Regions from separate parts of the Halopseudomonas sp. 4NH20-0008 genome, predicted to be linked through region 1. Evidence: predicted binding sites of a transcription regulator. Region 1 holds the regulator's gene; each other region holds the start of a gene.
The links. The regulator FliA, encoded in region 1, starts transcription of late flagellar genes. The targets are predictions, from matches to a motif close to CTAAAGTTTNNNNNNNNNNNGCCGNTAA.

Region 1 (7,799 bases):
ACCTACCGAATTGGTGCCCACGAACAACTGCGTACCCTGGGTCGGATTCTGAATGTGCCGGTGCGGGTGGTGGACGAGCAGAACAGCCTGGCTGATGTGCTGCGCGAATTTTCCGGTAAGCGCTTGGTGTTGGTGGATACTGCAGGCCTGCAAGCTCAGGACCCGCATCTGCACAGCCAGCTCAGTGAATTGGCTGCGCTGGGCCAAAAGGTCAGCAAGTTGCTGGTTTTGGCTGCCACAAGTCAATACCAGGTTCTGAAAGCCGCCTATCATACATATAAGCGCTGTGGTCTTGACGCTTGCGTATTGACCAAGGTGGATGAGGCGGCAACACTGGGCGAGGCATTGGGGCTGGCTATGCAGCAGGGTTTGCCGGTAGCCTATCTGGCAGATGGCCAGCGTATCCCTGATGATATCGCCTGTGGCGTTGGTCATCAGTTGGTCAGTCGGGCCGTTACCCTGGCTGGAAACGAGCCACCGGCCGATCAGGACATGGCAGACGTGTTTGCCGGTATACTCCATAATCAGCGTGCAAGCTGATTCACAAACGATAATAAGGTAATCAACGCAGATGGGTAGCAAACATCCGGTTCAGGTTATCGCAGTTACCGGCGGCAAAGGTGGCATCGGCAAGACCAACGTCTCGGTCAACCTGGGTCTGGCCTTGGCCGAGCTGGGGCGTCGCGTTGTGTTGCTGGATGCCGACCTTGGCCTGGCCAATGTTGATGTGCTGCTGGGTATCAAGCCCAAAGCCACCTTGGCCGACGTGCTCGAAGGCACCTGTGAACTGCGTGATGTGATGATCACTGGCCCGGGCGGGATGCGTATTGTTCCGGCGGCCTCCGGTGCCGCCACCATGGTCAACCTCAACCCCCAGCAGCATGCGGGCCTGATTCAGGCATTCAGTGATATTGGTGACAATATCGATGTGCTGATTGTCGATACGGCCGCAGGCATTGGCGACTCGGTGGTCAGTTTCGTCCGTGCTGCCCAGGAAGTGCTGGTGGTGGTATGCGATGAGCCCACCTCGATTACCGATGCCTATGCGCTGATCAAGCTGCTCAATCGGGATTATGGCATGACCCGTTTCCGGGTTTTGGCTAACATGGTGCATACACCGCAGGAAGGTCGCACAGTCTTTGCTAAACTGACCAAGGTAACTGACCGATTTCTGGATGTGGCGCTGCAGTATGTGGGTGCCGTGCCCTACGACGAGAATGTTCGCAAGGCCGTACAAAAACAGCGGGCTGTGTATGAAGCCTTCCCGCGTAGCAAGGCGTCCATGGCTATTCGAGCCATAGCCCAGAAAGTCGATGCGTGGCCTTTGCCGGCCAACCCACGCGGGCATCTGGAGTTTTTTGTCGAACGCCTTGTCCAGCAGACAGGAACGGGCCTATGACGCAGGCCGCAGCCGGGGTAAGCATGTATACACGCGCACAATGTTCATCTGAACATCAGGACCAGCTGGTTGCCCAGTTTGCCCCCCTGGTGAAGCGTATTGCCTACCATCTGCTGGGCCGCCTGCCTGCTAGTGTGCAAGTTGATGATCTGATTCAGGCTGGCATGATTGGCCTGCTGGAAGCTTCGCGAAAATTCGATAATGGCAAGGGTGCCAGTTTTGAAACCTATGCCGGCATCCGCATTCGTGGTGCCATGCTTGACGAGGTGCGCAAGGGTGACTGGGCGCCCCGTTCGGTTCATCGTAACACCCGCATGGTGTCTGACGCGGTCAGAGCGGTCGAGTCGCGCCTGGGACGGGATGCTAAAGATCACGAGATTGCGGCCGAACTTGAGATGAGCCTTGAAGATTATTATGCGATTCTCAACGATACTGCCGGCAGCAAGTTGTTCAGCTTTGACGACCTGCTCGAGAGCGGCGCTCGTGCCGATGCTCACAGTGATGAAGAACCTTTTCAAGGCATGCAGGACGAGCGTTTCAGAGCGGCTTTGGTTGAGGCGATAGAAGGTTTGCCAGAACGCGAAAGGCTGCTGCTGTCGCTGTACTATGAGGAAGAGTTGAATCTCAAGGAGATTGGCGCGGTATTGGGCGTCAGCGAGTCAAGAGTCAGCCAGTTGCACAGCCAATGTGCCGCCAGGCTGCGTTCAAGACTGTCAGGATGGCATAACGATTGATTTTGTTGCCAGCATCCGGACAATGCCCGGTTGGCCTGGAAAATAAGCATTGCATGTCAGATGGGGCAGCGCCGCGCTGCCGCTGCGGTTACACTGGCATCAGCGGGATCTGAAGGCTTGTTTGGCCAGTAGGTTAACGGGGTGTGTGACAGCACTCTTCCTGGTGTGTACGGAGGTCGACTTGGACAAGAACATGAAAATCCTCATCGTGGATGATTTCTCGACGATGAGACGCATTATCAAGAACCTGCTGCGGGATCTTGGCTTCACCAATACCGCCGAGGCTGATGACGGCAATACCGCATTGCCGATGTTGCAGAGCGGCAGTTTCGACTTCCTGGTTACTGACTGGAACATGCCGGGCATGAGCGGCATTGACCTGTTGCGCGCTGTGCGTGCCGACGAACGTCTGAAGCATTTGCCTGTTCTCATGGTGACGGCTGAGGCCAAGCGCGATCAGATCATTGAAGCGGCTCAGGCCGGAGTCAATGGCTACGTGGTCAAACCTTTTACCGCCCAGGCGTTGAAAGAAAAGATCGAAAAGATTTTTGAGCGCGTCCAGGCCAAATGACAACACACCGGGGTACAGGTTATGGCACTAAGTAAGGATCCCGGCCAGGCAACCGCTCAGGAATTTGAACATTCCCTGAAAGACAACGCGCGGCAACTGGTCGATTATCTGGAGCAAGGTCATTATGGTGAGGCCATTCTGGTCATTCATGCCATCAACCAGGCACGTGATCGCGGTCTCTACCATGAGGTCGGACAACTGACCCGCGCATTGCACAACGCCATTGTCAATTTTCAGATCGATACCACCCACGCACTGGGCGACGAAAACGAAACCTCCAAGATTTCTGATGCATCAGACCGCCTTGATTATGTGGTGCAGCTGACCGACAAGGCCGCCAATCGCACTATGGATCTGGTGGAAAGCAGTGCCCCCATCGTTTCGGCCCTGGGCCAGGAAGCCAGCGTGCTGCGTGCTGACTGGGAGCGCCTGCAGCGCCGTGAAATGGCCGCGGGCGAATTCCGTGATCTGTACCGTCGTATCGGTGAGTTCCTTGAGAAAACCGAAACCTCGAGCACTGAAGTCAGCGCACAACTCAACGATATTCTGATGGCGCAGGATTACCAGGACCTTACAGGCCAGGTGATCAAACGTGTTATTACCTTGGTCCATGATGTTGAAGAAAGTCTGGTGAACCTGGTTCGCATGGCGGGACATGTGGACCGCATGGCCGGGATTGCTCATGCCGAAGAGCCGGTCGAAGCGAAAAAAACTTCACCCAGGGGTGAAGGTCCGCAGATTCATGCCGATACAAGAGAAGACGTAGTATCCGGACAGGACGAAGTGGACGATCTTCTCTCCAGTCTGGGCTTCTAACAACAAGCGCGACCCGGGAGTGGATGCATGAGTTTTGATGCGGATGAGGAAATTCTTCAAGACTTTCTGGTAGAAGCCGGCGAGATTCTCGAGCTGTTGTCTGAACAGCTGGTCGAGCTGGAGAATCGTCCCGATGACATGAATCTGCTCAACGCTATTTTTCGCGGCTTCCACACGGTAAAAGGCGGAGCAGGATTCCTGCAGCTGGATGCCCTGGTTGGTTGCTGCCATATAGCCGAAAACGTTTTCGATATTCTGCGCAAGGGTGAGCGCAAAGTCGATTCAGAGCTGATGGATGTCGTCCTTCAGGCCCTCGACAGTGTTAATGAAATGTTCAGCCAGGTGCGCGAGGGTGAAGAGCCCCGTCCTGCAGACCCCGCTTTGCTTGAAGCACTTGCTCGCCTTGCCCACCCTGCATCCGATGACCCTGCGCCGGCCGATCCAGTCGCCCAACCAACCGCAAGTGCAGTTGCGAACCCGTCAGACCAGCCCGTTGCCGAGGGTGATATCACCGATGACGAGTTCGAGAAGTTACTCGATGCCCTGCATGGATCCGAGAACGAGTCAGCCGCACCCGCGACGGCGGGCAGCGATGACGAGATTACCGATGACGAGTTTGAGGCGCTGCTGGACCAGTTGCATGGAACCACTGCAGTCGAGTCAGTCGTTGCTGAACCTGCTCCCGAGCGCGTCAGCGATGAAATTAATGACGATGAATTCGAGGCCCTGCTGGATCAACTGCATGGCAAGGGCGCTGCGCCCGGCTTGAAAGCCGATGAGGCACCCTCTGCGCCATCAGATCCGGCGATCAATAGCGATGATGCGCATATAACCGATGATGAGTTTGAAGCCCTGCTGGACCAGCTGCATGGTTCAGGAAAGGCTCCAGGCAAGGACAGCAGCCCTGCTGCTGTAACCTCTGGTACTAAGCCCGCAGTGGCTGACGCCAAGCCCAAAGCGCCTGAAAAAGCCAAGCCCAAAGCCGCTCCTGAACCCAGCCAAAAAGCCCTTGCCGTTCCTGACCCGGCCACTGCGCCTGGCGGACTCGAGGCCGCCGCGCCCGAAACCACCGTACGTGTGGATACCGCTCGGTTGGACGAGATCATGAACATGGTGGGCGAGCTGGTGCTGGTGCGCAATCGTCTGGTACGCCTTGGTCTGAGCAGCGGAGATGAAGAGCTGAACAAGGCCGTTGGCAATCTGGACGTGGTGACTGCGGATCTGCAGTCCTCGGTAATGAAGACCCGCATGCAGCCAATCAAGAAGGTCTTCGGACGCTTTCCACGTGTCGTCCGGGACCTGGCCCGCAACCTCAGAAAGGAAATCAATCTCGAACTGATCGGCGAAGAAACCGACTTGGACAAGAATCTGGTTGAAGCCCTGGCCGATCCCCTTGTCCACCTTGTACGCAACTCGGTCGATCACGGTATCGAGATGCCTGATGAGCGTGAGGCAGCAGGCAAGTCGCGAACCGGCAAGGTTATTCTTGCAGCCGCGCAGGAAGGCGATCACATTCTGCTGACTATCACCGATGATGGTCGTGGCATGGATGCAGAGGTACTGCGTGCCAAGGCAGTCGAGAAGGGCATGATGGACAAGGATGCCGCTGATCGTTTGACCGAAAGTGAATGTTTCGACCTGATTCTGGCTCCGGGTTTTTCAACCAAGACCGAAATTTCCGATGTATCCGGTCGCGGTGTTGGTATGGACGTGGTCAAGACCAAGATTTCCCAGCTGAACGGCACAATAGGTATCCATTCGGTCAAGGGTGAAGGCAGCCGCATTGCCATCAAGGTACCCCTGACGCTGGCAATCATGCCGACATTGATGGTCATGTTGGCAGACCAGGCCTTTGCCTTGCCACTGGTCAGCGTTAACGAGATTTACAGTCTGGATCTGTCGCGCACCAATGTGGTGGATGGTCAGGAGGTCATCATTGTCCGCGACAAGGCCCTGCCGCTGTTCTTCCTCAAGCGCTGGTTGATGCCCGGTGTGGCGGATAACAGTGATCGCTCGGCAGCCAGTGTCGTGATTGTTTCAGTCGGCACCCAGCGTGTCGGTTTTGTGGTGGATCAACTGGTCGGGCAAGAGGAGGTAGTGATCAAGCCTCTGGGCCGCATGTTGCAGGGTACACCCGGGATGTCCGGTGCAACCATTACCGGCGATGGCCGCATTGCACTGATTCTTGATATCCCCAGTCTGCTCAAGCGCTACGCGCGACGCGGTTAGCTCCGAACGGGCGGGCAGTGGGTAAAGCGCTAACGGACTTGATCGCCAGCTGGGTTGGCCAGCTATAGTGGGATAACAGGATTCAGGTTCGGCAGCACGCTGCTGCCGGGCTGACAGGTTTCAGGAGAGTGTATGGCGGTCAAGGTGCTGGTGGTGGATGACTCGGGTTTCTTTCGTCGCCGGGTGACGGAGATCCTTGCAGGCGATCCGCAGATCCAGGTGGTTGGTACCGCTTCCAATGGCCGTGAAGCGGTAGACCAGACGCTGGCTTTGCGTCCTGATGTGGTGACCATGGATTATGAAATGCCGGTGCTTGACGGTATTTCAGCCGTGCGCGAAATCATGCAGCGATGCCCCACGGCAGTACTGATGTTCTCTTCTCTGACCTATGAAGGCGCTCGCGTCAGTCTGGATGCGCTGGATGCGGGTGCCGCTGACTATCTGCCAAAGAACTTCGAGGATATTTCGCGTAATCCCGACAAGGTCAGGCAATTGCTGTGTGAGCGCGTGCATGCGCTGGCGCGCACCAACCGTCGCTCCCTCGGTCTGGCTGCTGCCCCACAAAACGCCCCAAGCAGCCCGTCCCCGGCAGTGAGGCCTCAACTCCGTCCGGGTGAGCCCGCCGTCAAGCCCGCTGTGGCGCCGATTGCCAACCGGTCGACCAGCCCTGCGCCGCGTCGCAAGCATTACCAGTTGGTCGCGATTGGTACTTCCACGGGTGGTCCGGTGGCTTTGCAACGGGTACTGACCCAGTTACCGGCCAATTTCCCTTCGCCGTTGTTGTTGATTCAGCACATGCCTGCGGCTTTCACCAAAGCCTTCGCTGAGCGTCTGGACAAACTGTGCCGGATTACCGTAAGAGAGGCTGTTGACGGTGATGCGCTGCGCCCGGGCGTTGCCTTGCTGGCTCCAGGCGGTAAGCAGATGATGGTTGACGGGCGAGGCGTGGTGAGAATTCTGCCCGGTGATGAGCGTCTGAATTTCAAGCCTTGCGTTGATGTCACCTTCGGTTCAGCTGCCAAGGCCTTTCGCGACAAGGTGCTGGCGGTGGTGCTGACCGGTATGGGTGCCGATGGTCGAGAAGGGGCGCGCATTCTGAAACAGTCCGGCAGCGATGTCTGGGCCCAGGATGAGGCAAGCTGTGTCATCTATGGCATGCCAATGGCGGTGGTGAAGGCCAATCTGGCCGACGGCGTTTACAGTCTGGACGACATTGGCCGTTATCTGGCGGAGCTGAGCTGATGGATATCCTCAGTATCATTGGCGTCATTCTCGCCTTCGTGGCGATTCTTGGCGGCAATTATCTTGAGGGTGGGCATGCGGCGGCCCTGATCAACGGTCCTGCCGCGCTGATTGTGTTTGGTGGCACGCTGGGAGCGGCCTTTATTCAGACCCCGCTGAAAGTATTCAAGCGTGCCCTGGCGATAGCCAGCTGGATTTTCTTTCCGCCGAAGAACCGCCTGCAGCAGGGCATCAGCCAAGTGATAGGGTGGAGTACCATCGCGCGCAAGGAAGGCCTGCTCGGGCTTGAGCAAATCGCCGAGTTGGAGTCCGATCAGTTTGCCCGCAAGGGCTTGCAACTGCTGGTCGATGGCAGCGAGCCGGAGGCCTTGCGCAGTATTCTTGAAGTGGATCTCATGACCCGTGAGAGCCATGACCTGATGGCCACCAAGGTTTATGAAAGTATGGGCGGCTATTCACCGACCATTGGCATTATCGGCGCGGTAATGGGCCTGATTCACGTCATGGGCAATCTGGCTGATCCCTCCATGCTGGGCACTGGTATTGCTGTGGCTTTCGTCGCTACCATCTATGGCGTAGCACTGGCCAACCTGTTCCTGTTACCCGTTGCCAATAAGCTCAAGGCCGTGGTATGGCAGCAATCACGTTACCGCGAAATGCTGCTGGAGGGCTTACTGTCGATTGCCGAAGGTGAAAACCCCCGCTCGATCGAATTGAAGCTTGAGGGTTTCCTTGATTAGCAAGGGCGGGTACCCAGTTGGATACTTGCCGCATGCAGGACAGCCAGCCCATCTTGGGAGGGGCAAAG
Region 2 (7,799 bases), on a different contig from region 1:
TCTGGTATTGCTTCATTGCAGCATAGGCATTCATCGGGGCTTATCCTGAAGGTTGTGGCACATGCTTCCTATATCGGCAGCACGGCTGAAACTTTAGGAAATTCCTGATTGATTTGGCCAGTAACAATGAACGGACTCAGGCCGGTTCGATAGCATCCCAGGCCGTCTTGATGTCGACCAACAGCCCCAGTACTTCGTCCAGGGTCCGTGGCGTTTCATCGAGCGCAACGCCTGCCAGCTTGCGGGTCATATAGTCGTACAGGGCATCCAGATTCTCGGCAATATCGCCACCCAGCTCCTTGTCCAAAGAACCCTGCAGGGCACCGATAATGCTGATGGTGCTGCTGACAGCCACACCGCGTCGCTCAGGATTGCCCGTGGTTACCGCATGGCGCGCCAGCTTCAGACGCTCAATGGCACCATCCAGCAGCAATTGCACCGCGCGGTACTGGGATACCTCCTGGGATACATTGACCTGCTTGTAGGTATCAATAGGGCTTTTCATCGGTTGTTATCCTGTCTGACCACACCTGGCAGGTTGTTCAACTGACCTGCGAGATAATCACTGGTCTGGCTGAGCTGTCCTACCAGGGAATCCATGGCATTGAATTGTGCCAGCAGTCGGCTTTCCATCTGCCCTACCCGGCGGTTGAGTTGCTCACGCTGGCTGTCAACACTGGCCAGGGTGTTCTGCAAGGCCTTGGTTCGGCTTTCGAGAATACCACCCGCCTCGGCATAGGGTTTGACCTTGCTTTCCAGCCGCGCCATCAAGCCATCCTTGCCGGTCAAAAAACCGTTGAGCTGATCGAAGTTATCGGCCAATACCGCGTCAAGACGCGCATCATCAATCTTCAGACTGCCATCACGCTGGGTGGAAATACCCATGTCGGCCAGAATACGCAGCGGACCGTCTCCTGATGGACTGCCCAGTTCCGAACGGGTAGCCGTCATAAACGAACGCACAGAAGCATCACCCACCAGCGCAGCAGCCAAGGGCTGCCCCTCGTCACCGCCCACCGGCGTCACTTTGGTCAGGCTTTCAATGGTGCCCATCAACTTGTTATACGCTTCAACGAAGCGTTTGACCGAGTTTTTAACTCCAGCCCGGTCCTCACCCACGGTCAGATTGACGGTATTGGCATTACTTACGTCTTCAGCAGACTGGGCACTTTTAAGCGTCAGGGTTACACCCTCGATCACGTCATCAATCACATTGCCGGCACTGGTAACAGCAATGCCGTCTATCGCCAGGCTGGCATCACGGGCATAACTGATCACTCGAGGATCGCGGGGGTTATCTGGATCCGCATCGGGTGCGACAAAATCCGTTGTTGGCGGCACACTGAAGTCCAGAACCGAGAGATCCCCAGTGGTTGAGCTGGATGTGACGTTGATATCGTTGCCCGTACCAAACTCCGAGGAGCTTAGTACCAACCGTGCACCACCCACACCACTGGGGTCATTGACAATGGTGGCACTGATACCAGCGCTCTTGCCTGCCGTATTGATGGCATCGCGAATGCCGCTAAGGCTGTTATTGGCTTCGCTGATGTTCAGATTGAGGGTCTTGTCGCCAGCACTGATGGTCATGCTGCCGGTGCCGATGGCCGCGGCCGGATCATCCACGCCGCGCAGGGCGACTTTGCTGGTCTGTGCCAGGTTGAATACCTGAACACTGTAATTGCCAGCAGCGGCCTTGGCGTCAGCAGACACGGTAAAGATGTCAGTCTTGCCGGAGGATGCAGAGCGCTTTTCAAACAAGGCGGGGTTGTTCAGGTCCTTCAGAACATTCTGAAATTCGGACAGGGCGCTGCGAAACTGGCCCAAACCTGAAAATTTTTCGGTCGTTGCCCGCTCCAGCCGATTGAGCTGCGCGGTTTTGGGTGCTTTTTCAGAGTTCACCAAGGCATCAACAATGCCCTTGATGTCCAACCCTGAACCAATACCCGTAATACCTGTAATAGCCATGACTTACCCCTGCGACCGAAAATTGACGGTCGATTAACCGAATTGCGTGTCCCGGTTAGTCAGGCAAGTACTGTGCCAGTCAAACCGGCAGACAGGGTTTAAGCCTCTGCCTCAAACAATAAACTGCGCACCTCGGACAGATTCTCTGCCAGACGCAACGCTTCTTCCGAGGGGATCTGGCGGATCACATCACCGCTGGTTGCCTCGGTTACATTGATAACAACCTGACCACTGGTGTCGTCCAACTGGAAGTTGATGTCACGACGGACCGACTGGACAAAGTCCTGAATATCGGCGACCGCACTTTGCAACTGGTCACGGTCCACTGCGGCACTTTGCTCAACGGCTAAAAGGGTTTGCGTCCCAACTGCTTTGGAGGCGGAAGAGACCAACGCAGCATCCATCTGCTTGCCCGACGTACGATCAGCTGCAGCCACTTCTTGCGCATTACCACTGCTGGCACTGCGGCTAACATCGAAGGGTTTCAGTATGCCCATGTCCATGGTGCTTACCTCGCAAAGGATAAAGCGGGGGGAAGGTTACCCCTCCCCCCGCAGTCTAACCCCGATCGACCCTTAGCCCAAGAGGCTGAGGACGGCCTGGGGCAACTGGTTGGCCTGAGCCAGAATCGCGGTACCAGCCTGCTGCAGAATCTGGTTCTTGGTCAGATTCGCGGTTTCAGCAGCAAAGTCGGTGTCCTGGATCCGGCCACGGGCGCCAGCGGCGTTTTCAGACACGTTCTGCAGGTTGCTGATGGTCGACTCGAAGCGGTTCTGAATCGCACCGAGGGAGGCGCGGGTCACGTCCACTTCCTGCAGGGCGGCGTCGATGGTGGCAATCGCTGCCTGAGCACCGTCTACAGTGGTGATATCGATCTTCTCAACCGAATTGGCAGCCTGAGCACCTTCAGCGACACCGGCAGCAGTAGCGCCAGTTGTGAAGCCAAGGTTAGCCACACCCCCTACGTTACCTGTTGTATCAGTGATGGTGACATCCGCAGTCGCACCTTTGTCAGTGGTAACAAAGGACAGACGGCCCTGATCAACAGTGGCTCGTACTTCGCCGCCCAGGTTGGCATTGTTGGCGATCTTCTGGTTGATGTTGTCAGCCAGCGACTCGAGCGTTGTGTAAGTACCTGCATCGATGGTTATAGTCTCTGCTGCACCGCCATTCACGGCGATATCAAACTGGTTATTACCCACTACAGCTGGCGTGGTCGCGGTTCCAAGAGCGTTAGAGCCACCTACATCAGTAGCATCACCCGCTGTGCCATCGACTACGTTCAGTGCCAGCGCATTAAAGTTACCAGCCACTGCATCTTCAGTAAGGACCAATGCACCAGTGGTACCGTCGAAGGTCGCTGTGGCACTGATACCTGCGGCTGTCAGAGCGTTATTGACGGTGGTCAGGTTGTTTGCAGCAACCCCATCATTGAGGGTGATGTCAGCAGTTGTGTTATTGCCGTCGGTGATGGCGAAGGTGACAGGCGCACCGCTGAGATCTCCGTCAAGATCGACGGTACCGGTGAAGACCGAAGCAGACCCAGCTGATCCAGCAGAGCCAGTCGAGATAGTCAAACTGGTTGGTGCGGCACCAGAAGTCAATGCAGCAGCAGTAGCTTCACGGCTGGCCTTGGTGCCCAGATCGGTAGTACGGAAGCTGTCGATCTTGACGCTGATGGTTTCGTTGGCCTGAGCACCGACCTGGACGTTCTCGGCGAAGCCGCCGTCAAACAGGGTCTTGCTGCCGAAACGGGTAGTAGTAGAGATACGGTCCAGTTCGTTTTTCAGCTGAACCATTTCGTCGTTAAGTGCCTTGCGCTCTGAGTCGCCATTACCGCCGTTGGCTGACTGAAGAGACAGGTCACGCATACGCTGGAGAATGTTGGTGGATTCCTGCAGGGCGCCTTCCGCGGTCTGAGCCAGGGAGATACCGTCGTTGGCGTTACGTACTGCCACGCCCAGGCCGTTGATCTGGCTGGTCAGACGGTTAGCGATTTGCAGGCCGGCCGCATCGTCTTTGGCGCTGTTGATGCGCGAACCGGAAGACAGACGCTCCAGAGAGGTCTGCAGATTGCTCGAAGACGTACCCAGGTTACGCTGGGCGTTCAGGGAGGCAACGTTAGTATTAACTGTAAGAGCCATGGTGTAGTACCTCTGTGGACCGTGTTTATGTTTGCCTGAGCTTGCGACTCGCGGGCCGGCTTTGCCCAGGCACCCATTGAGTTCGCGTTCAGTTACTGTATCGGCGCTGCCATCAGGAGCTTTAGGGAATTTTTAAAAAAAGTTTTTTGTTGGCTTGACAATCAGTTAGCTACCCAAAAAACCCTTCCCTGCGCACCTGACAAGCAATTGACGTCAACAGATGCGATACCGATATACCTGTATCGACAATTAATAGAAAAACTTGAGCCCTATTGCGCTAACACGCAAACCCAGAACAAGGTAGTCCTTGGGCAGCCGGTCAGGCCTTGAACGCGAACGGGTTTGGCATGGGAAACCTGCAGGCCTCTTTTCGCGCTCAAGCGCATTCCTACACCACCCCACCCCGGTAGGAGCGGGCTCGACCGCGAAAGGGGTTTGGCCTGGGACAACCTGCCCTCCAATATTCGCGCTCAAGCGCGCTCCTACAAACACCAGCCACAACGGTAGGACCGGGGCGGCCGGCCAGGCCTTGAACGCGAACGGGGTTAAGTCTGGACAATATATTGACTCAACAAAAAGGCAGCCCTGAGGCTGCCTTTTTCTAACGCCGGTGTATTACCCAAGCAAACTCAGAACCGCCTGCGGCAACTGGTTGGCCTGGGCCAGAATCGCGGTGCCGGCCTGTTGCAGAATCTGGTTCTTGGTCAGATTCGCGGTTTCGGCCGCAAAGTCGGTATCCTGGATCCGGCCACGGGCACCCGCAGCGTTTTCTGCCACATTCTGCAGATTGCTGATGGTCGACTCGAAGCGGTTCTGGATTGCGCCGAGGGACGCACGGGTCACATCCACCTCCTGCAGCGCCGCATCGATGGTGGCAATGGCGGCCTGAGCACCTTCCACTGTGGTAATGTCGATTTTCTCGACCGAATTCAGTGCCTGGGCACCCTCGGCCACACCCTCGGCCGTCAGGGCCAACGGATCGGCGACGGCAAAGCCCAGGGCAGCCAAACCACCATCATCGACCAGATCGATCCGGGCATCGGCCCCCTTGTCGGTAGTGACAAACTGCAAGCGGCCGGCATCGACGTTTGCTCGCACCTGACCGCTCAACGTGCCGTTGCTGGCTATCTTTTGATTGAGATTGTCAGCCAGGGACTCCAGCGTAGTGTAATTCCCCGGATCAATATTGATCGTTTGCGCCGGACCACCATTGACCGAAATTGCAAAAGCCCCTGAGTCTCCAACTACCCCTTGAACCGAGGATCGGCCTGCTCCAAAGAGTGCATCAGCACCCGTGCCAGAAATAGACAAGGATTCACCAAGCAAATCCCCCGTTTGGGTAAGAGTCAAAACACCACTTTCACTACTTACCTCAAGTCGCCCGGCTAGCCCCGCATCTCCATCAATTTCGCCCTGAATATAGTTTACAAGGCTATCTATATCTCCGTAGTCCTGATCAAGGTCAATGGAAAGAGTATCACCACCAAGATCAAGTACAACTGATGCCGCGGGCGGACCGGCAACAGCGTTATTCGATTGAAGAACAGAGCCAAATGAACGCCCTCCTGCAGCGCTACTGGAAACAATAATATCAACACCCTGAAAACCTGAGCCGCTATCCACCTCCCGCAAACCAACAAAATTGCCCTCGAAAAAAGCCTCGATACTTGTAATACCGGCATTATTGATAGCAATCTGAATCGCATTGGACAGTTCGGCTGCATCGGTATAGATGTCTGAGGTACCACTAGTACTGATGGAAGGCACAAAAATATTCGCCGATGAACCGTCGGGCAACTGGTTGATCGTGATGGTGTCATTAGCTGGGAAGTCAAGAGTGGCAGGACTACCAGGCGTTACTGCCCCATCCCCTAAAAATGATGCTGCAACACCGGAATAATCCAGTCGCGCAGCTCCGGCACCCACAATCGCGGATGCTGAGCTTGGGGTGCCAACAACAAGACTGGAAGCACCGCTACCCGCCGACAATCGCGCGGAGGTCGCCTCACGGCTGGCCTTGGTCCCCAAGTCGCTAGTGCGGAAGCTATCGATCTTGACGCTGATGGTCTCGTTGGCCTGGGCGCCGACCTGGACGTTTTCGGCAAAGGCACCGTCGAACAGGGTCTTGCTGCCGAAGCGGGTGGTGGTCGAGATACGGTCCAGCTCGTTTTTCAGCTGCACCATTTCATCATTCAAGGCCTTGCGTTCGGAGTCGCCGTTGCCGCCATTGGCTGACTGCAAAGACAGGTCACGCATGCGCTGGAGAATATTGGTCGACTCTTGCAACGCGCCTTCCGCCGTCTGCGACAGTGAAACCCCATCATTGGCATTGCGCACGGCCACACCAAGACCATTGATCTGGCTGGTCAGACGGTTGGCAATTTGCAGGCCGGCGGCGTCATCCTTGGCGCTGTTGATACGCGAGCCCGAAGAAAGCCGCTCCAGCGATGTCTGAAGATTACTCGATGAGCTACCCAGATTGCGCTGGGCATTAAGTGACGCCACATTGGTATTGACCGTAAGTGACATAGACCGTACTCCAAAAATCCATTAGGACCGCACACACCACAACCAGCCGGTACGCGAAGGCTATTTATCAGCATCTGTATGGATAATCGGCTGAGCAGATTAAAACTTGAGGAGAAAACTGGATTTTTACGGTGATGGTGACGACTGCGGCACACACTGCTCATCGGCTAACGAACCTAAAAACGCCCCCTGCTTGGCTTGAAAAGGAGGGGGCGAGGCGCAACTACCTGCCGTTCAGGTTAGAACGGATTCATCGAATCAAACATGGTTTTTTCTGCGTCAGCCGCCGCGGCACGCAGCTTGATCAGGTCCTTGATCTTGCGGTGCGGGAATACATAGAACTGATTGTCCTCGACCGCCTTGAGAGTCATCTCGGCGATGTCGGCGGCCTTGATCTTGCCCTTCTCTACTGCCGCCTTGATCGCGGCGGCGCGTTCGGCTGCCACTTCCACGCGCTCCAGGGTGTCGGCCTTGTCCGCCGGACGGTTTCGGGCAGAATCATGGATGCCGGTGGGGAAAAACGCCGGACAGAGTACCGTCACACCTACGTTGTCAGCGCCCACATCACGCAGGTCCAGCGCCAGGGTTTCCGATAGAGCAACCACTGAATGCTTGGTGACGTTATAGATACCCATGCTCGGGCCGTTCAGCCAGCCAGCCGCAGACGCGACGTTGACGATATGGCCTTCACCCTGCTCGATCAGCATCGGGGTAAAAGCCTTGACGCCCCAGGCCACGCCATAGAGGTTGACGCCCATGACCCATTCCCAGTCGGCCACGGTATTCATCCAGACCGGACCACCGACGCTCACACCGGCGTTGTTGAAGATCACATGGGCGGCACCGAACTGCTGCTTGGCCAGGTCGGCAAAGGCCTGCACCTGCTCCAGTTTGGAGACATCAAGACGCATGGTCGCGGTTTGGGTGCCGGGGCTTTGCGCTTCAACCTGGCGCTGGGTTTCCTGCATGCCGGCTTCATCCACATCGCCCAGCACCAGCTTCATGCCACGGGCGGCACAACGCAGTGCCAGCTCACGCCCCAACCCACTTCCACCGCCAGTAATGGCGGCGACCTTGCCACTCAAGTTTTGCATCCGCCTGCTCTCCTGTCATTCAGCAGCCCAAAAGCAGGCCGCACATATTATAAGTTCAATGAAT
Region 3 (7,799 bases), on a different contig from region 1:
GCGTAAGACTGAATTGGAGAGTCTGGCCTTGGCTGTCACAGAGGCATGGCCGTAACTGTCTGGGCCTTCGTCGCCAAAGGCGTTAGGCAGCAGTCCGGTACCGGCCCGGTCATCGGCTGAGTCCAGTTTGATTCCGGTGGCGGCATACAGATCCAGGCCTAGACCAACAACACCCTGGGTATAGCCGGACTCAGCACGCAGGACAAAACCCTGAGCCCATTCTTCGGCCTTGGATTGTGCGCCGGGGGTGCGGAAGTCGCGGTTGAAATAGAAGTTGCGCATTTGCAGCGTGGCTGTTGCATCCTCAGTGAAACCGGCGGCATGGGTGGTTGAGGCCAGGGGAAGGGACAGTGCCAGGGCAATGGCGCTGGCCAGCGCGGAGCTGTTCACATGCTTCATTATTGTTTTCCTCGTGTGATCGGGTTGGCACCGGCTTCATGTGCCGGTTACGCGAACCAATAAAGCATGCAATGCAGAATGGGCCTCTAAGACATTGGTCGAACGCGGTTGTCAGTGGATACTGCAGGGGGGCGTAAAGGGGCGAGGCAAGGCTTGTTCTAGAGAGCTCCAAGGCTGGCAGTAGGCGCGCTGGAGCAGCCACTTGCCAGCCATTAGACCTTAGCAGGGGGGGTTACATGCCATTGGCAAAGGCCGGGTTATCCATATCGATGGCTTCGCGCACCGGCTTTAATGCTGTGGCATAGCGCAGCAGGATATCCAGGTTGTATTGCATGCGCTCACGCAGGCGCTGGTCTTCTTCGGAAACCGGCTCGGGCATGTTCAGCACCTTTTCCACGTTTCGCACGATCAGGTGTTCGGGGATATAGCAAAGGCGGCAGTTCTTGTAGCTGGAGGCGCGCAATTCGCTGATCGGATAGGCTCCGCCAATGCCCGCCGAAATGCCGCCAAGCATGGCCGGTTTATGTGCCAGTTGGGCTTTGGTGGCATACAGGAAAAAGTTCTTTATCGCTGGACAGGCCATGCCATGCCATTCCGGCGCCAGAATGATCACAGCATCGGCCTTGACCAGTTGCTTCTCGAACAGGCCCCACGGGCCCTGGTCTTCTGCGGGCCATAGTGGCAGGGGATAACTGCCCAGATCGATCACAGATACCTGATCTGCCGCCAGTTTGTTTCGGCTGATCAGACTTTGACGCATAAAGCGTGCAACTTTTGAGGTCTGGCTGTTACTGCGGCTACTGCCGGCGACAATGGCAATATTCAACATGACTTGAAACTCCTTGGTAAGATTTTCTCATGCTAATACCTACGATTAGCCACTGATAGCGCAAAATCATGATCGAATATATCGAGATTTTGACAGGGTTGCGCCTCTGCGGCAGAGTAGCCGCCCTCAGGAAACAGGGCTCAAGACAGCACAGAGGGTAGTCAGCATGAATGCAGTGATCGCGGCCGTTCTGGTCATGTTGGGCTTGAGCCTATGCCGAGTGCATGTGGTGGTGGCCTTGATTGTCGGTGCGCTGGTTGGCGGCCTGTACGGTGGTCTTGGGCTGCAGGCCACCCTGGATGCCTTCCAGGGTGGCTTGGGCAAAGGCGCCAACGTTGCTCTGAGTTATGCGCTGTTGGGCGCCTTTGCTGTAGCCATTGCCAAGTCAGGGCTGGCCCATGCGTTGGCTGATCGTGCGCTGCGTCTGGTGGATCTGCAGCAGTCGGGCGGTACCGGGCTGCTACGTTTTTTGCTGTTGGCAGTGATACTGGTTGTGGCCTTGTCTTCACAAAACATCCTGCCGATCCATATTGCCTTTATTCCCCTGCTGATTCCGCCGTTGCTGTTCGTGATGGCCAGGCTCAAGCTGGATCGACGCTTGGTAGCCTGTGTACTGACCTTTGGTCTGATCACCCCCTACATGTTCTTACCGGTTGGCTTTGGCGGCATTTTCCTTAACGATATTCTGCTGGCCAACGTATCTGACAGTGGCGCCGATATTAACGGAGTCAATGTCATGCAGGCCATGGCGCTGCCGGCGCTGGGCATGTTGATCGGTCTGGGGGTGGCCGTGTTCGTCAGCTACAGACGGCCGCGGGAATACGATGTGCTTAAGATCGAGAGGCGTGAACAAGTGTCTGGGGATTACAGTCGCCTGTCCTTGCTGGTGGCTCTGATTGCGGTGGTGGTCGCCTTTGTCGTGCAGTTATGGCTGGATTCCATGATCATGGGTGCACTGGCCGGCTTTGTGATTTTCTCTGTCTCGGGGGTGGTGCGTTGGCGCGAGGCTGATGATGTGTTTACTGAGGGCATGAAGATGATGGCCATGATCGGCTTTATCATGATTGCCGCTGCCGGTTTTGCCGAAGTCATGCGTGCAACCGGATCAATCCAGACCCTGGTAAGCAGCTCGGCGGCGATCATTGGTCACAATCCTGCCTTGGCGGCGCTTCTCATGTTGCTGGTTGGCTTGCTGATAACCATGGGTATTGGCTCGTCCTTCTCGACCATTCCCATTATCGCGGCAATCTATGTGCCGCTGGCCATGCAACTGGGCTTCAGTCCGTTGGCCATTGTCGCGCTGGTGGGTACCGCAGCCGCGCTGGGCGATGCAGGCTCTCCCGCCTCCGATTCGACCTTGGGCCCAACTGCCGGTTTGAATGCTGATGGCCAGCACAACCACATATGGGACACCGTAGTGCCTACCTTCCTGCACTACAATTTGCCGCTGATTGCCTTTGGATGGTTGGCGGTGATGGTGCTCTGACTAAAGCTTGAGGCTGGAAGCTGAAAGCTGGAAGTAAACCCGGTTGGTGCGGTCTGCTTCTTCCAGCTTCCAGCTTCCAGCTTCCAGCTTCCAGCTGGCGCAGCCTAAATTCTGAACCGCCCCACCAACGCATCCAGTTGCTTGCCCAGTTGAGTCAGGTGCTGGCTGGCCTGTGCGGTCTGCTGCGCACCGTCGGTGGTTTCCCGGGCCAGCTCGGCGGCTTCAGTCACATTACGGTTGACGTCTTCAACGACCACCGACTGCTGGGTTGTGGCGCTGGCTATGGAGGCGTTGAGGGCGACCATTTGTTGCATGGACTGGGCAATCTGTTCCAGAGCTGCGCCTGCAGAATTAACCTGCTGCACACTGAGTTCGGAGTAACGGTCGCTCTGATTGATCACCTCGACCACCGACTGGGTATTGGTCTGCAGCTTGCTGATCATCTGATGAATTTCTTCGGTGGACTTCTGGGTGCGCTGGGCGAGGTTGCGCACCTCGTCCGCGACCACGGCAAATCCACGGCCCATTTCGCCGGCACGGGCAGCCTCGATGGCGGCGTTCAGAGCCAGCAGGTTGGTCTGCTCGGCGATATTGCGTATGACATCCAGCACCGAGGTGATCTGGTTGGCATCGGTGGACAAGGTTTCCATGTGTTGCACTGCGGTCTTGACGCTGTCTGACAGGTGGCTGATCTGCTCAATGGTTTTCTCGACCTGAATACGGCCATTGTTGGCACCCTCGTTGGCGTTCTCGACCTCATGAGCTGCGGCGTTTGCATTCTGCGCCACATCCTGAACGCCATAGGTGATCTCATTGATGGCAGTAGCCATCAACTCCATGCGTTCGGACTGCTTGGTCATGCCGCGCAGACTGCTCTCACTGATCTGATCGAGCTGTTGACCAGCACTGATCAACTGACGGGCATTGTCTCCCAGTTGCTGGACTATACCGCGCAGATTGGAGGTAAATTGATTGAAGTGGTGGGCCAATGCTGACAGTTCATCATGGGCATTGTCATCGAGTTTACGGGTCAGGTCGGCTTCGCCGCTGGCGATATCCCGCATGGCATTGACAACCTGGTTCAAGGGTTTGGAAATGCTGGTGCCAATGATGAACAGAATGATCACCATGGCAATCACGATCAGGGTAGAAATGATCAACAGGCGGATCATTTCATCAAAGAATTTCTTCTCCATATCCTGGATGAAAATCCCGGTACCCACCATGTAATCCCAGGGCTTGAAATGCTTGAAGGCGGCAATCTTTTTGAAGCCTTCGCCTTCACCCGGATTCTGTCCTGGCCTGGACCAGGTATATTCAACGTGGGCAGTGCCCTGGGTGCGAGCCATGTTGACCATATCAACGATGATATTGGGGCGGCCGTCGTCATTGGTAATGGTTGTCAGGTCTACGCCTTCGGTCTGAGGCGCCATCGGGTGCATGATCATCACGTTGTTCATGTCATTCACCCAGAAATATTCCTGGCCGCCGTAGCGCAGGCCGCGCAGCGCAGCCATGGCTTGCTTGCGGGCCTGTTCGCCACTCAGTTCGCCAGATAACTCAAGACCATGGAAGTAGGCCATTATGTCGTGGGCGCTTTCCACCAGATGAGTGGCTTTGGTGATTTCTGCCTGCCGGAACTCGGCTTTCATGTTGAGCAGGGCGGTCACCGTCAGGATGGTGATGCTGACCAGCGCAACCACCAGAATCAACCAGATGCGTTGACTGATCTTCATGCGGCGCAACAATGTCATTGACAACCTCCGGGGTGCTTTGAAGCTTGATTATTATGATGTTCGCGGTGGTTGGCCCAGCGCAGAAAAGGTCTTGAATCTTATGTCGGCAGGCAGGCGGAAAACCTGAGCGGTATTTTCCTGACAACTGAGATGTCAATTTGACGCCATTTACCCAATGTTTCAAGTCCGGTGTCGTCTCATCAGTGAGATCAATTTGCGACTATATTAATTGGCTCAATTGCTCGAGGTAGTTCTGATCAGGTCAAGTCTGATGGGTCAATAGAATGGACTTGGGGCCTTTTTCACGGCTTGGCGCTGAGGTGAAGCGATTCGGGTCGGTTTCAGACAGACGGCAGCACTAACCCGGGAGGCTGGCGGAAACGCCCTTGAAAAGTGCTTGTTTCACGGCATGGTGCCGGGTCTGCTCAGGCTATAATGGCCAAATGGCATCTTGCCATGATCACACTATGAGTTTTTCATGCGTTTCATTTTGACGTTACTGGGTTTGCTATGTGTCAGCGTGACAGCCTCGTCCGATCCGGTCACGGTTAGGGTGGGCGGCTATCTGTTCCCACCTTACATACAAACTCAGGCGGATGGGGAATGGTCCGGGCTTACGCCGGATGTGCTGCAGGCATTGAATGCGCTGCAGGATGATGTTCACTTCGAGTTGTTTCCTACCTCAGCCAATCGGCGTTATCTGGATTTTGCCAATGGCCAGTTCGATATGATGCTGTTTGAAAGCCCGCATTGGGGCTGGCAGGACTATCCGGTTTACTCGGTCAAGGGGCCGGTGGTGGGACGTGAGGTCTTTATTGCCAAGACTGATGGGCAGCTTGATCAGCGATACTTTCGTGACCTCGAAGGTAAGCGCATTGCGCTGTTCAGTGGCTATCACTATGCCTTTGCCGGTTTCAACCCTGACAAGAACCAGCTGCGTGAGCGTTTCAGTGCGATCATTACCTTTTCCCATGAAAGCAACATCCAGATGGTACTGCGCGGCAGAGCTGATTTGAGCATCGTTTCTGATGCCTATCTGGATAATTATTTGCGTATTTATCCGCAGTACCGGTCTCAGTTACTGGTATCCGATTTTGCAGATCAGTCATACGATGATTTTTTTCTGGTTCGCAATGGTATCCGGCCCTCTCGTGACGAGCTGGATACTTACGTGCGTCAGTTGCAGGAGTCCGGCCGCCTGGGTGAATTGATGGATCGTTATCGCCTCGAGCCCTGATCAACGCTGAATGGTAGTTTTTGCATTTGCCGTGGATAGGCTAGAATGCGCAGCCTGAACTGGCGCCCAATCGGGGGGCACCAGGGCACCAATTCACAGAGTGCTTGTCTATCCTGTTGTTTGACAAAGGATCCTCCATGCTGCGCACACCCAAATTTACCTGCTTTGCTCTTGTTTGCTCCTGTCTGTTGATGAGCTCCAGCTTGTCGTACGCAGATCCGGATATTGCCGAAGAGGCCCTGGCTTCAGAGGAAGTAGAGGTTGTTGATACCAAGGTCATTGTTGGCTGGATTGAAAAGGGCCGAATTCTACCTGAGCATACGGCAGTCAAGATCAAGGTCGATTCCGGCGCCCTGACCTCATCCATGCATGCCGTGAACATTGAAGACTTTACCCGCGGTGGCAACCCATGGGTTCGCTACGATGTGCCGGTCAAGGACGCCGATACCGATGAAATGGTGACGCTGCATTTTGAGCGTCCGGTACACCGGCGCGTTCTTGTGAGAGGCGCAGGAGGGGCTGATCGCCGGCCCGTGGTCAAGATGACCATGTGCATTGGCAACCGGATCTACGAAGAGCAGTTTTCCCTGCGTGATCGTGGTGATATGACCTATCCGGTGCTGATTGGCCGCCGGACGATCGAACATATCGGCTTGATTGACGTGTCACGGACCTTCATGTTGTCCCTCGACTGCCCGCCCAGTGCTGAGGAGGACGAACGCAGTCGGCAGCAGCAGCTCAGAACTGAGCGGGGCGACGAGCTGGAAACGGATATGGACCTGCCGGAGCAGGTTGAAGAGGAAAGCGAGGAATAGCCCGTTTGCCAGTCTGTAGACCTGATGCTTACCACATCAGGTCGTCTGGTACCTGGAAGGCGGCGTAGGGATCATCTTCATTCGGCTTTTGTTCTGCCGGCGAGGCAATGTGCACAGGCCATTGCGGTGCCCTTTCCCGCACGCGTTCAGCGATATCCAGTGGTATCACCTCGAACTGCCCGCCCAGACGTACGATACCGAGCTGACCACGGCTGAGCTTGCCAAACTGCTCTTCAGTCACATAAATCTTCTTGACCTTGTTCTTGTTCACGAACTGGTAGGCGGTTTCGCCTTTGCTGCGATCCAGGCGACTTTGCTCGATCAGTTGTTTGGCCTGAGCCTCACGCTCCTTGCGGGCTGCATCTTGCTGGCGCTGTAGATTGAGCTGCCGGTCACGTTCGGCTTTCTCGCTGCGCGCCTTTTCTACTGCAGCTGCCGGATTATGCACCTTTTCAGGCTCATTCTTGGCGGCTTTCTTTTTGGCCCGTTGGGCTTGCTTGAGCTTTTTCTCATCGACCAGGCCGGCCTTGAGTAGTTGAGCTTGCAGTGCATTGACCATGACTGAGAACTACCTGCTGTTGTCGCTGAAGATGAAAGCGTATTCTACCTCAATCATCGGTTTTTTCCCGTGCTTCTTGTTCTTCGAGTTCAGACTGCCGGGCCTTGATGCGGGCCATGGTGTCCTTGTCGATGGGCATTTTCCAGGCAGTTATATACAGCTTGTACAGGCCGCCCAGCACAGTGACGATCACGAGGGCAATAAAAATCCAGGCATACAAGGACATGATGGCTGCTTCTCAGTTGGGAAGGGGCAGGTCGGATGACGCCCTGACATAACCGTAAACGGCGCGGTTGTCTTGATCCTCACCCTCTTTGGCCTTGGGGGCAAGTTTTTCCATGAGACTCGGATCATGCAGATAGGGATCGCCAAACCATTGCATCTGTCCGTTGGCGTCGGCTTCAGCGGTCCAGTAACCGAGTATCAGCTGTGGGCCCTGTGGCAGACCGATCTCATGGGTTTCAGTCGTTTCCAGCAAGCGCTGGATGTGGGCTTGCTGGCTGCTTGAAAGGTTTGACAGCAGTTGTTTGCTCAGACCCTGGGCATCCTGAACGCGCACGCATCCGGAGCTGAGATTTCGCTCGGCACGATAAAACAGGTGCTGGCTCGGTGTGTCATGCAGGTACACGGAAAACGGATTGGGGAAGCGCAGCACCAACTGACCCAATGGATTGCCTGGTCCAGGGGGCTGTCTCAGCAATATACCGCGGGGCTGTTGCCAGTCAATGCTGGCGGGAT

Region 2: AC27HQ_RS04620 (flagellin N-terminal helical domain-containing protein) is a predicted target of FliA. The motif match lies at 4,352-4,379, and genes of this name have one in related genera.
Region 3: AC27HQ_RS13350 (methyl-accepting chemotaxis protein) is a predicted target of FliA. The motif match lies at 4,551-4,578, and genes of this name have one in related genera.

Annotation. Positions count from the first base shown of each region.
Region 1 is NZ_BAAJMD010000012.1:48,158-55,956, reverse strand. It holds gene flhF (flagellar biosynthesis GTPase FlhF) at 1-540, shown strand, start outside; gene fleN (flagellar synthesis regulator FleN) at 572-1,399, shown strand; gene AC27HQ_RS12745 (RNA polymerase sigma factor FliA) at 1,396-2,133, shown strand; gene AC27HQ_RS12740 (chemotaxis response regulator CheY) at 2,327-2,704, shown strand; gene AC27HQ_RS12735 (protein phosphatase CheZ) at 2,726-3,520, shown strand; gene AC27HQ_RS12730 (chemotaxis protein CheA) at 3,548-5,749, shown strand; gene AC27HQ_RS12725 (protein-glutamate methylesterase/protein-glutamine glutaminase) at 5,882-6,991, shown strand; gene AC27HQ_RS12720 (flagellar motor protein) at 6,991-7,731, shown strand.
Region 2 is NZ_BAAJMD010000003.1:188,257-196,055, reverse strand. It holds gene fliS (flagellar export chaperone FliS) at 1-34, opposite strand, end outside; gene fliS (flagellar export chaperone FliS) at 137-505, opposite strand; gene fliD (flagellar filament capping protein FliD) at 502-1,968, opposite strand; gene AC27HQ_RS04625 (flagellar protein FlaG) at 2,067-2,471, opposite strand; gene AC27HQ_RS04620 (flagellin N-terminal helical domain-containing protein) at 2,544-4,112, opposite strand; gene AC27HQ_RS04615 (flagellin N-terminal helical domain-containing protein) at 4,728-6,641, opposite strand; gene AC27HQ_RS04610 (SDR family NAD(P)-dependent oxidoreductase) at 6,881-7,735, opposite strand.
Region 3 is NZ_BAAJMD010000013.1:44,265-52,063, reverse strand. It holds gene AC27HQ_RS13365 (OprD family porin) at 1-390, opposite strand, end outside; gene AC27HQ_RS13360 (NADPH-dependent FMN reductase) at 632-1,228, opposite strand; gene AC27HQ_RS13355 (Na+/H+ antiporter family protein) at 1,395-2,714, shown strand; gene AC27HQ_RS13350 (methyl-accepting chemotaxis protein) at 2,819-4,468, opposite strand; gene AC27HQ_RS13345 (substrate-binding periplasmic protein) at 4,929-5,687, shown strand; gene rloA3 (retropepsin-like aspartic peptidase RloA3) at 5,891-6,502, shown strand; gene AC27HQ_RS13335 (DUF2058 domain-containing protein) at 6,531-7,061, opposite strand; gene AC27HQ_RS13330 (DUF2897 family protein) at 7,111-7,287, opposite strand; gene AC27HQ_RS13325 (L,D-transpeptidase family protein) at 7,300-7,799, opposite strand, start outside.